One region of the Paenibacillus sp. FSL K6-1558 genome, then DNA from elsewhere that is predicted to be linked to it. Evidence: a T-box and tRNA genes for the amino acid it is inferred to sense, from the RefSeq annotation. Region 1 holds a T-box; the other regions hold tRNA genes.
What was found. The T-box of region 1 lies ahead of leuS (leucine--tRNA ligase). A T-box ahead of a tRNA ligase gene usually reads a tRNA of that ligase, here a tRNA-Leu.

Region 1 (4,291 bases):
GAAACGATACATTCCCTCTACCCCGTTTGCGTTCCAAGGTTTAGTCGCTTCCAGAGGACCCATAAACATCTCATAGAGACGCAGTGTATCTGCACCGAATTCGTTAACAATCTCATCCGGGTTGATGACATTACCGCGAGATTTACTCATTTTCTCATTGTTGGTTCCCAGAATCATACCTTGGTTAACCAGCTTATGGAACGGCTCTTTCGTGTGTACAACACCCAGATCATACAGCACTTTGTGCCAGAAACGAGCATACAACAAGTGTAGTACAGCATGTTCTGCCCCACCGATGTACAGGTCAACTGGCAACCATTGCTGTTGTTTCTCTTGTGAGATCAGTTCCTTGTCATTGTGCGGATCGATAAACCGCAGGTAATACCAGCAGCTTCCCGCCCATTGTGGCATCGTGTTAGTTTCACGGCGAGCTTTCATACCCGTTTCCGGATCAACCGTATTTACCCAATCGGTCACGTTTGCCAGCGGGGATTCCCCTGTACCTGAAGGTTTGATCTGGTCAATGTCAGGCAGCAACAGTGGCAATTGATCTTCTGGCACAGTCTTCATCGTCCCGTCCTCCAGATGCAGAATCGGAATCGGCTCTCCCCAATAACGTTGACGGCTGAACAGCCAGTCGCGCAGACGGTACGTTGTTTTTCCTTGTCCTTTGCCGTTCTCTTCGAGCCAAGCGATCATTTTCGCCGCAGCTTCTTCATTGTTCAAACCGTTCAGGAAATCGGAGTTCACATGTGCGCCGTCACCTGTATACGCCTCTTTTGTAACATCTCCGCCGGCAATGACTTCAATGATATTCAGGTCAAACTGCTTCGCGAATTCCCAGTCACGTGCATCGTGGCCCGGAACAGCCATAACAGCTCCTGTACCATAGCCAGCAAGTACATAGTCAGCAATCCAGATCGGCAGCTTCGCTCCGTTAACCGGATTAATCGCGTATGCACCAGTGAACACACCTGTTTTGTCTTTTGCCAAGTCCGTACGTTCCAGATCACTCTTACGCGCAGCCTGCTCCTGATAAGCTTTTACTGCCTCACGCTGTTCTTCGGATGTAATCGCGTCAACCAATTCGTGCTCTGGAGCCAGAACGGCAAAGCTTGCACCGAACAATGTATCTGCACGGGTTGTGAATACTTTGATCACTTCTTCACGGCCTTCGATGGCAAAAACCACTTCAGCCCCGGTCGATTTGCCGATCCAGTTACGTTGCATATCCTTGATGCTTTCCGACCAGTCCAGCTCTTCCAGATCTTCCAGCAAACGCTCTGCGTATTCCGTAATTTTCAGTACCCATTGACGCATCGGTTTACGTACAACCGGGTGTCCGCCACGTTCACTCTTACCGTCAATAACCTCTTCGTTCGCCAGAACCGTGCCCAATGCTTCACACCAGTTCACCGGCACTTCATCGACATAGGCCAACCCTTTATTGTACAGCTGAATAAAGATCCACTGTGTCCATTTGTAATACTCAGGGTCTGTTGTACTGATCTCACGATCCCAGTCATATGAGAATCCGAGAGATTTGATCTGACGACGGAAATTGTCAATGTTGCGGAATGTGATATGACGCGGGTGCTCCCCCGTATCCAGTGCGTGCTGCTCTGCTGGCAGACCAAAAGCGTCCCAGCCCATTGGGTGCAGCACATTGTATCCACGCATCCGTTTGTAACGGGATACGATATCCGTTGCAGTATATCCTTCCGGGTGACCTACGTGAAGTCCTGAACCGGACGGATATGGGAACATATCCAGTGCATAAAACTTCGGTTTGGACGGGTCCTCACCTGTTTTAAACGTTTTGTTGTCATCCCAATATTGCTGCCAACTTTTCTCCATCACTTGCGGCTGATAGCCGTGCTTCGGCTGATGATTCTCACTCATCTATAATTCCTCCTTCAGGTTATACGCGCTTTATAACAACAAAAAAACCTCAGCATCCCGTAGCGTTTGCAGCGCTAGGGACGAGAGGTTGAATTCCCGTGGTACCACCCTAGTTAGCGGACGAACGTGCTTCGTCATCCACTCCCTTTAGACCTGTAACGGCGGTTAACCGATGCGGATTTCCAGTCCTGCACCCAAGGCATAGAACTTTGTAATCACCGCATTTCTCCAAGGCGAGTTCGCAAAATACTGTCAATCGGCTTGCACCAACCGCCGACTCTCTGTCATGTACAGCACCCACTACTGATCCTTATCATCGAAATATGTATACAATATAGGAAGCATTATATAAAAATGCAAGCTCAAAGTCAATATGACATGTCACAATCTCTTTCTCACAAGTCAGACTTTATTGCCCTTCACATGTCAACTGGCATTCTCACATTTTTCTAAACCGTTCAATGCCTTCCTGCATATTACGGATCGTAGATTCAATATGCTCCTTGTTATCATACTTACGGTAATCACATTCAATTCGGAGCGCAAGATCAAAATACAAATCATATAAACTTCTGCGCTTCCGCTCGTTCTCTGTCTCAACCTCACGTCCATATCCTTTGAGAAAACCCGGAGTATAGTTAAAATGACTGAAATAATGCTCCATGAGCGGATCGCCCCATAATGAGCGTTCAAAATCAATAATGGCCGTAATTTGCTTATCCTGGACCAGCACATTGCCATCCCACAGATCCCAGCTAATCAGGGAAGGTTCTGTCACTTCATCCAGTGCATCTGATTTCTCATCAATCAACCGTCTCAGCTCATTGTAATCGATGCCGATATCAACTCCTGCCTCTTTACCATCTGCAAGCATATCATGCATGAGCATCAAGAAAGCTTCTCTCCACGTCGCGCGTTGTCTGTCCTTTCCGGAAAAATAACCAAACCGCTCTCCCTTAATCTCGTTAATTCGCTGGTTGTACCAGCCTAACTGCTGTTCAACCACTTCCTGATCTTCGGCAGTAAAATCTTCTTTCACCTGGTTGTATGGAACCCCGGGCATAAACTCCATAATGAAATACTGCGCGGGAGCCATGAGTAGTGAAGCATCATATGCGAGTACCAGAGGCACAGGAACATCCTTAAGCTCAGCAACAAGCTGGAGTGCTTCCACTTCAGCCGTCATTAAATCCTGTTCACAACGCATCAGATTGGTCGTAGCCGCAGGTGCGATTTTTAGAACAACTTTTCGTCCATCGTCAAGCAAAATTTTATAAGCATGGTTTGCCCAGCCATCGATCATTTCCTCGTAATCTTGAATCGTTACAGCAAGGTGATGCTTAATGATCTGATCCAGCTGTTCTTTGGACAATCTCGTTTTATATGTACTTTCCATCTCTACAACTCTCCCTGTGATTGGAATATAGTTTGCATGTTAAGAAAACGCTTTCCTTTTTTCATTCATTATGTCTCTCTTTGCTTCAAGCGGCAATACTTTTTATCATATATGTTCAAAAAAACTGCCTCGAGCAACATACTTACACGTTGCACAAGGACAGTTTCATATTCATATGCATATAAATTAGTTTAGCGTCGCTCATTATAATTTTCTCTTTAAACAATCATTTTACAGCCACGTAGAACAGACGCTGTGCGTGATCTCCAGCTTCTTTCCACTCAAAGTCTGCATACACCCTCACATCCCGGAAACCCGCTTTGCTTAATTCAAGCTTCATCCAGTCCGGATCATAAGCGCGTTGCGTATGAACTTCTTCGAATCGCTGATACGTATCTCTGTTGCCCTCATCCAATCTAGAAAAAATGCTCAGATGATGCTCAATCTCACACCGCTCCTGATCAAAATCGCACGTCCAGATATATGAGACCGAGCGTTCGTCTAACACAAAAGGCTGTTCCTCATCATACCGAATCAATGTATTTGGATGGTGTACATCAAACAGAAATGTACCTCCTGGCTTCAACATTTCATACGTCCGCTCGAATGTTCGAATGACATCTTCAGATTCCAGCAAATAATTCACGCAATCGCAGAACGAAATGACCGAGTCTACAGGTTCAGGCACTCTCCACTCCCGCATATCCTGCTGTACCCAGCGTACACTGCCTTCCCTGTACAGACGGTGTCCCTGAGGTGTCGCTTCCATTTTGCTACGCGCAACAGATAACATATCTGCGGAGAGATCAATACCCGTCACTTCAAAGCCAGAGTTCACCAGCGGGATCGTAATGGATCCCGTTCCGCAGCCAAGCTCAGCCACACTTTTGGGCATGCCATGTTGTTCCCAAGCTGTTCTTGCAAACCTTATCCAGTCCGGATAAGGCATATCTTCCATTAATTCATCGTAAACGTAGGCAAATTTCCGGTAAG
Region 2 (4,291 bases), 4.2 Mb from region 1:
GAAAATAGCATTCGAGTCAAAAAAACATAAAAAATTACAAACAACTGCAATATATCGGGTATTTTTTACAGGAATAATATAGTAGAATTTACAAAGCAAATCCTTTTTTTTGTAAAAAGATCTATCCCAATCGTTTCTGAGAGGATGTGATGCCTCCCTTTTCGAAGTTATGCCGAGAAATTTATTTTTCTTGTCCAGGCTTTCGCAAGTCACTTATATTGAGGAGAGTGAACACATTGAAGATGAAGTTTAAATTTAAAAAATCAGTCAACCTGTTGTTAGCCTGCTTAACTGCCCTCCCCCTAATGTTGACTCCAACCAACGTATCTGCAGCAAGTGACGCCAACATCAACTTATCCTCGGAAAAACAAGTAATCCGTGGCTTTGGTGGTATCAACCATCCGGTTTGGGTTGGTGACTTAACTGCAGCACAACGTGAAACCGCTTTCGGAAATGGTCAGAATCAGCTAGGATTCTCTGTACTCCGAATCTGGGTAGACCCGAACCCCAATAATTGGGCTCTTGAAGTTGCTACAGCCAAACGTGCGATTGAAAAGGGAGCTATCGTTTTTGCCTCGCCTTGGAACCCTCCAAGCAGCATGGTTGAGACGTTTAATCGAAATGGTGATACCAATGCTAAGCGGTTACGTTATGACAAATACGCTGCTTACGCACAACATCTGAATGACTTTGTAACATTTATGAAAAATAACGGCGTGAATCTGTATGCCATATCCGTTCAAAATGAACCGGATTATGCCCATGACTGGACCTGGTGGACTCCACAGGAAATCCTGCGTTTCATGAAAGAAAATGCAGGTAGCATCCAAGGTACCAAAGTCATGGCTCCAGAATCCTTCCAATACCTGAAAAACATATCCGACCCAATCCTGAATGATCCACAAGCACTTGCTAACATGGACATTTTGGGAGCGCATTTGTATGGAACACAGGTCAACAATTTTGCTTATCCTCTTTTCAAACAGAAAGGAGCTGGCAAAGAGCTTTGGATGACCGAAGTGTACTATCCAAACAGTGACAACAATTCCGCTGACCGCTGGCCGGAAGCCTTAGACGTCTCCTACCACATGCATAATGCCATGGTTGAAGGCGACTTCCAAGCCTATGTATGGTGGTATATCCGCAGGCAATATGGACCAATGAAGGAAGACGGTACAATCAGTAAGCGCGGATACAATATGGCCCATTTCTCCAAATTTGTTCGCCCAGGCTATGTCAGAGTAGATGCTTCCAAAAATCCGGATACAAATACTTACGTGTCCGCTTACAAAGGTGATAACAAGGTCGTCATCGTAGCCATTAACCGTAGCACTTCGGCAAAAAGTCAACGCTTTGTGTTGCAAAATGGCAATGCATCCACTGTATCTTCGTATGTAACAGACAGCAGTCGTAATCTGGCAAGTCTTGCACCAATTAACGTTTCCAATGGCGCATTCACAGCTCAACTCCCAGCACAGAGTGTAACAACATTTGTTGCTAATATTACTGGCGGCAACGGTGGCGGCAATGTAGGCACGGGCACCACATATGAGGCCGAAACAGGAACAACACTTACGGATGCAGTCATTGAAACAGCTTATCCGGGCTTCACCGGTTCTGGATATGTTAACTTCAACGCTTATACAGGCTCCGCAATCCAATGGAATGATATCAATAACACAATCACAGGCACCAAAAATGTAAAGTTTCGTTACGCTTTGGAAAGTGGTACGCGGACTCTAGATATTTATGTTAATGGCACAAAAGTACTCAGTAATGAGCCCTTTACTCAAACAGGAAGCTGGTCTACTTGGGGTGAAAAAACAATTCAAGTACCTATGAATTCAGGTACGAATACACTCCGAATCGTAACAACAGGTACAGAGGGACCCAACATTGATAACATTACGGTGACAGCAGCATCATAAGTTATCTGATTCTAAACCTTTTTCTTTTTTAGCTGGGCAAAAAGTAGCCAAGCTCCCATGTGGAATAGACCTAAGTTGCTCTACTCGTCTATTTTGAGACAATACTGTAATTAAAGACTGTTGATTGTTCTTTATATCATTAGATAGAAAAAGACCTCTTAGGCTATTGCTAAGAGGTCTTTTTCTATCTAATGCGGTCGAGAGGACTCGAACCTCCACGGGGGGTTAGCCCACACGGACCTGAACCGTGCGCGTCTGCCAATTCCGCCACGACCGCATATATTGTATCTTTCCAACTAATATCGGCGACAAGAATTAATATACCACGCGTAGTTTAACATGTCAACACATCTATTCATCACCAAATAAGTGCGAAACAGATATGTATCCGATTCGCACTTATCAGGCCTGCTTCAGATTAAGCTTATATATCCGTAAGTAGTGGACTTATTAGAAAATTGGTTAAATAAACAATTTTCTATAGCTTGGACGGCCAGTTGCCGTACCATGCATAACCGCCTCTTCTTTCCTTTTCTATATCGCTCAGCTTATATTTCACAACGCCATCACGTCCCACAAAGATCGGTTTGTCCGTACCGAGTTCATAGAAACGTGCCCAAATCGGTGATGCACTGGAATCAGCAATAATTCGGCTATCCCCATTCGCTCTCTCATACCGATATCCTGTAATTTTCACTTTATTAAACCAGGCTTCGGCACCTTTGATAGATGCAGTGATTCTTGAATTAGCCGGTCTCGTTTTCAGAAACTTCACAATGTTCACGCTTTCACCTGCCGTTAATGAAGGCACTTCATAGATTCTGGCTCCCGCAGGTCTAAGTGAACTGGAATCATGCTGTTGTCCCCAGGCCGTTAACTTCCCACCGGATACCACCTGGGTATTCAGGATAGCATCGACTCCTTTGGAAACTGCATTTTTACTGCGATTTGCAAGAGAACTGTCGATAAAGGAGAAGTTCCCCTTACGTCCTGCGACTTCATCAAGCATGTACATCACATTAATCATCGCATCATCATTATAGGTAATATGTTTATGATAGCCGGAACTTTGATAGACTTGAGGCCAACCGCCATTGGAATACTGCATATTAAGCAAAAAGTTGATGCCCTTGACCGCTGCAGCAGAGTATCGCGGATCATTTGTTTTTTTGAATTCACTTGCTAGCCTTCTGATTTCTGAGTATGTAGCTTTGTTATCGATCGTTGATTTGGCCCATTCACCTGACGTCTGACTGTAATCTTTTCTCCAGCCTCCATCAGGGCGCTGATTCTTTAAGATATCGGACATACTCGCCGTTGTACCGGAAGCATCAGCTGCCGATACGGTCGGTACAGGAAGGATAGCCATTCCCGCTACGGAGAATACCATAGAACACGCCAGTACAAATGTTACTAATTTTTTTGCTTTCACTCGACAACACTCTCCCCCATTCACAAATTTGATTACCTTTATCACATATATTCCAATGAAAACAATTTAAATACAAATTATGTATTTAATATGGTTATAATATGCAATAAATATATTTTTGTCAATATATGCAACAAACCAAAAAAATTTGTTAAACAGAATGGTTTCCTTTTTAGCTCATAACAATCTTGTTTATTATCCAAGTTCTCTCATATGAAACACAAATGACTTTTTTGTAATCTTTAACTCCCTAATTTCAACAAAATGATAACTAAAATCGATAATTCCGCTAACATTGAGGCTAAATGAACACCTTTAAACAGGTTTGACAATTACGCATTTATGCAATATAGTTTCAAATAGTTACAAAAACTTAATTATTCATTTGCCGAGTTTCAGGATTGAAAACGGGGGAACCATTTTGGGTGAATTATTCTTATACATAGGAAATATAGGGAACCTTCTACCGAACCCTTAGCTAACTCCGTAGGCATCGAAGGGAGAACATTGATTTTGAAAAAACTGATTATTTCCATTTTTGGGGCTGCTGTACTATTTACATCCGGGGCAACAAGCACAGAGGCAAGCACAATTAATACGATGGTTAACAATATGACAGGCATCCCGTACAAATGGGGCGGCACAACCATGGCTGGCTTCGATTGTTCCGGGTTTATGAGATATCTTTTCAACAAATATAGCATTGAGCTCCCTCGCACGTCGCAACAACAAGCGAAAGCCGGAACACCTGTCTCCAAAGCAAGCATTCGTACAGGAGATCTGGTCTTCTTCAACACAACAGGTAGAGGCATCTCACATACAGGAGTATACATCGGTGGAGGTCAATTCGCACATGCCTCCAGCAGCAAAGGTGTCAGCATCACCAAGTTGTCCAATCCGTATTTCAGTGATCGTTATGTAACCGCAAGAC
Region 3 (4,291 bases), 3.6 Mb from region 1:
GGTACAACTGGCGGATACAATCTGGGCAGATGTCGTGTGTAAACTCGGCGGAAGTATGTTTTTCCAGATAGCGCTCGACGCTGTTCCATTCGTCTGATTCATCCTTGATATGTTTGCAAACGGCACAAATAGGCAGTAGTCCATGGAGGGTGCGAGCTTCAGTCAAGGCTTGTCGCAGCTGAAGTTCTGTCTTCTTCTGTTCTGTAATATCTGTGTGAGCCACCAAAGCGAGGTTGGTATCCGTCGTAGGTCCGTTCTGTAAGGGAGTAAGTTCTACGCGAAACCATTTCTCTTCGTTGTGTGGTGTAATAACAGAGATATCGTATGTATGAGTTTGGTTAAAAGGAACAACGTTATGCCTCAGGTACCTCGCGAACTTGGTTGGATAGTGGTTTTTCTGTTGTGCTGCCCATGCTTCCATCAGGTGAAGGTAATGATTGTGGCGGCTGGCTGCACGTATGAAAAGTTTATGAAGTCCGTGCTGCCAGGCCCGGTTACAGCTTCGTATCATCCATTGATGATCAATAATGATCAACTGATGATTGGTCGCCTGGAACGATAGGCTTTCCAGGTCGGATGTAATGGTTCCCATGAGAGAAGTCCTCCTTATGATGATGAAAGTGTTCTTATCTCAGTTCCTCTGGTATGTTCAAAATGTCAGCGACCTGATGTCTGAATCGGGTTGCTTTGCGTGTGCCATGAATAAGGTTGGATAGACGGTAGGGCGGAATATCATGTTGTTCGCAAAAGGTTTTTTGATCGACCTGAAGTTCGGTTAGCCGTCGTTTGATAGCCCATCCGAACGGAGTGACTGGTTTCTTCTTGTTCAATAGGGTTCACCCCTGAGTGGATTTTATAGTATTCAGCAGGTCATTCTTCGTGTAAAATAGATAGGAATACGTGCTGTTAGTTACATTATATACGTAAATTCGTCATCTAACAATTAAAAAATACGGAAATAAGTGTATTTTTTGAATTAAAATGACGTAAGTTCGCATTTTGTTGATTGAACAAAATAAAAAAACACGCCAGCAAGGGGAGTTGCGGCGTGTTTTTGGTGTGCTCTGAAAAAGAGGTTTCGAGGAGGAGTGCGGAATTATGCTCTGTAAGCGTGCAGGCCTGCTCCAAGCATGTGGAAGCTGGGGAATAACGACTTCATAGACATGGACGTAGGATGCATGGGTGCATCCGGTGAGGAGGCGCTCACGGTAGTCCATTCATTCTCAAGGTCTGCGGTCAGGCGAGCCAGCAGTTCCCGAGTGGCATTTTCATTTAGGGGGATAACTTTGCAAGCTTCGGATACGCATGCATTCATGGCTGAATGTAAGTAGCCGAGAACCGCCTCTTCGACGGGGATATCGAGGTGGTGGTTGATCCAGGCGTGAACGGTGGGGAGGCAACCAACTGAATTGTATTTTACGAAGATTTGTTCAAGCGGGCTAAGGTCGATCCAAGGATGCAAGGCGCGAGACAGTTTGATTAAACGTTTGCCTATGATTGTTGCTTGCTCTCTAAGTTCAGGAGGGGTTCGCTGTACATGCACAAGTTTGTCGATCAGGGCAATTCGCCAAGTATCCTTATGATCTGTTGCGGTGTAAATCCCCTTGATAGCCATACCTTCTAGACGAACGAGACTGGGGTGTAACTGGCAACGCATAAATGATTCAAGTTCCTCAGCTGTCCGAATAGTGCCTTCCTTGATGTGGGTGTCCATGCCGAAGAAATGGGTGAATCCTCCCACCTGGACAGAGGGATCAAGCAGTTTCGCATAATCGAGTAGCTTATTCCCACGGTTCACGATCATTCGCCTCCTGCGCTTTATTGTGTTATGTTTAATTACATATGATGATCTTTTCTTAAGTTTAATGTGTAAATCCGAATTATATGATATATATATTCACATAAATATCCGTGTTTTGTCAATGATTTATGAGAAAATAAAAAACTTAATTAAATACAATTCATAATTAGTGTTATATAATATAACATTAAAAATTCTATCTGTGTCATATATCCATGTCTAAAATCACTTTGGCCATTTTGCCGAATCAGATTAATGATATGTAATTTTCGAGGAAATATGACTGAATTTTGCAAGAGGTGTGGAATAGGAAGGGGTGAAGAACTGTTATCAATTTAGAGTAAAGCCGGTTGTAGTAAAATGTCATTCATAAAGTCATTCATAAAGTGATTAATAAAGACTTTACTTTTGTTTAAGAATCCGGTATAATCAATTCTGTTGCCGATAATTTACGACATGCGGTCGTGGTGGAATGGCAGACACGCTATCTTGAGGGGGTAGTGGGCGTATGCCCGTGGAGGTTCGAGTCCTCTCGACCGCATCATATGAAGATTTACGAGAGAAGCTTTCCGTGATGGAGAGCTTCTTTTTTTGTTTTCATATAGCAACAAGGACGAATTATTCAGGATGAGGACATGTGTTAAAAGAGAGGACGCAAAAAAGCCGCCCAAAAGCTTGAGCAGTTTCTGGCTCTTTGCTTTATAGGTGGCTTTTTTCGTTTATATGTTTGTTCAAAAGTCTATATTTATTTGTTAATCAGCTTCTGAATATCCTCTTCGATTTTGTCCGGTGTAGTCTGCGGAGCATATCGTTTCACAACTTTACCGTCCTGATCGACAAGGAATTTGGTGAAGTTCCATTTGATGGCTTTGGAACCGAGCAAGCCTGGTGCTTCTTTCGTAATGTGTTGGAAGAGCGGATGAGCGCTTGAACCATTGACGTCAATTTTTTCAAACATCGGGAAGCTTACGCCATAATTCATCTGACAGAATTCAGCAATATCGTCGGAAGATCCTTTTTCCTGCGCGAATTGGTTGCTTGGGAATCCAAGCACTTCAAACGGAGCATCCTGGAATTTATCCTGAAGCTCTTGCAAGCCCTTGAATTGAGGGGTGAGACCGCACTGGCTTGCGGTATTCACAATTAACAACACTTTGCCGCGATATTGGGACATCTCAATCTCTTGTCCGCGAAGGGTGTTTACTTTGTAATCATAGACTGACATGGGGAACGCCTCCATCCTGTTATTCTTAATAAACTTATTATATTTTAAACAATTAAATAATGCAAAACTTATTTGGATTTAGCGTTGTTATAACCATTCGCTTGCTGGACTCCGAAATGGATGAGAAATACATGAATCAATTTTTGTGCGGTTGAGAATTAGGTAGCTTGGAAGAGAAGGATAGCGTATGACCTCATTGTAAGCGTTATTATCAAAGGTTATTGCCGGAAATCTGGCGATTCGGTGATCTGTATGCACTTTACATGATGATGGTACGGGTGTATGATTCATAGCGTAATTTGAATTTTAATTAAATTGTACCTGAAAAACGAAACAAACGATAATATCGATCGGTCTTATACTCAAGATTTACGAACGATGTTTTAATCGCTGAGTTTCCATTCATTGTGGATGGAAAACGGGGGAACCAACAGAATGGGCTGTATGACAGCAGCGGACATTCATGGGGTGAATTTTTCGGTGAAAGCCGGAAATAGGGCGACTCTCGCGCCCGAATCCGTCAGCTAACCTCGTAAGCGTTAAAGGGAGAGGCAACAAACCGCACGCTGGTTCATGGCGATTTCGTCATGGATTATTTAAGAAGCGTTTCGGAGGCCTTGGTCCCCACGCTTCTTTTTTGTTGTCTTTTCACGCCAAGGGAGGAACGAAGAATGGATAAAGAGATGATTTTGGTAACCGCTCCGAATGAAGCAGGACGTAAATTTGTGAAATTGCTGATGTATAAAAAAATGCCATTTGCCGTTCTGACGAACAGTGCTGATGAGGAGCGCAAACTTCGCCGTCTTGGCGTAGAACACGTCATCCGTATGAATACAGCAGCTGCTGAGAAATGGTTTTTGCCGCAAGGCAGTGTAGGCAATGTATTTATTTTTGAGAACAGTCTGAACTTGACATGCCGCTATCTCCAAATTTGTCGCTCTTGGACATCGAAGTCCTTGTGTGTGATCACGGAGCAGAGCCATCCTAAAGGGATTTATCGTGGAATGGGCGCCGATAAAATTGTGTATTCACTGAATGGAGAAGTCGGGTTCCTTCTTAATAGCTGCAATAAACCGGAGGCTGAAGTGAGCAGCTTGTGATTGACATTGATCCAAGGTAAGACGCCTGTTATAATTGCAGGTATAGACTAACGGAATTTGAGGAGACTCATGCTTGTCGTGGGTCTTCTTTTTTTATGGAAACAGTACGGTAGTATAGAAGCGAGGGATAACCTGCAGCTTACGAGGAGGAATCAGCGTGCCGGA

Region 2: it has a tRNA-Leu gene. The T-box ahead of leuS (leucine--tRNA ligase) is inferred to sense a tRNA for this amino acid. The anticodon was not compared.
Region 3: it has a tRNA-Leu gene. The T-box ahead of leuS (leucine--tRNA ligase) is inferred to sense a tRNA for this amino acid. The anticodon was not compared.

What each region holds. Positions count from the first base shown of each region.
Region 1 is NZ_JBBOCV010000001.1:1,854,785-1,859,075, forward strand. It holds gene leuS (leucine--tRNA ligase) at 1-1,902, opposite strand, end outside; T-box leader at 1,976-2,228, opposite strand; gene MHI38_RS07995 (phosphotransferase family protein) at 2,342-3,298, opposite strand; gene MHI38_RS08000 (class I SAM-dependent DNA methyltransferase) at 3,525-4,291, opposite strand, start outside.
Region 2 is NZ_JBBOCV010000001.1:6,072,007-6,076,297, reverse strand. It holds gene MHI38_RS26460 (carbohydrate-binding protein) at 243-1,928, shown strand; tRNA gene MHI38_RS26455 (tRNA-Leu) at 2,121-2,205, opposite strand; gene pelA (pectate lyase) at 2,407-3,360, opposite strand; cyclic di-AMP (ydaO/yuaA leader) riboswitch at 3,737-3,868, shown strand; gene MHI38_RS26445 (C40 family peptidase) at 3,874-4,291, shown strand, end outside.
Region 3 is NZ_JBBOCV010000001.1:5,406,059-5,410,349, forward strand. It holds gene MHI38_RS23235 (hypothetical protein) at 1-592, opposite strand, end outside; gene MHI38_RS23240 (Rha family transcriptional regulator) at 627-830, opposite strand; gene MHI38_RS23245 (urease accessory protein UreF) at 1,097-1,798, opposite strand; tRNA gene MHI38_RS23250 (tRNA-Leu) at 2,260-2,342, shown strand; gene MHI38_RS23255 (glutathione peroxidase) at 2,547-3,026, opposite strand; cyclic di-AMP (ydaO/yuaA leader) riboswitch at 3,405-3,580, shown strand; gene MHI38_RS23260 (hypothetical protein) at 3,698-4,126, shown strand; gene MHI38_RS23265 (HAD-IA family hydrolase) at 4,284-4,291, shown strand, end outside.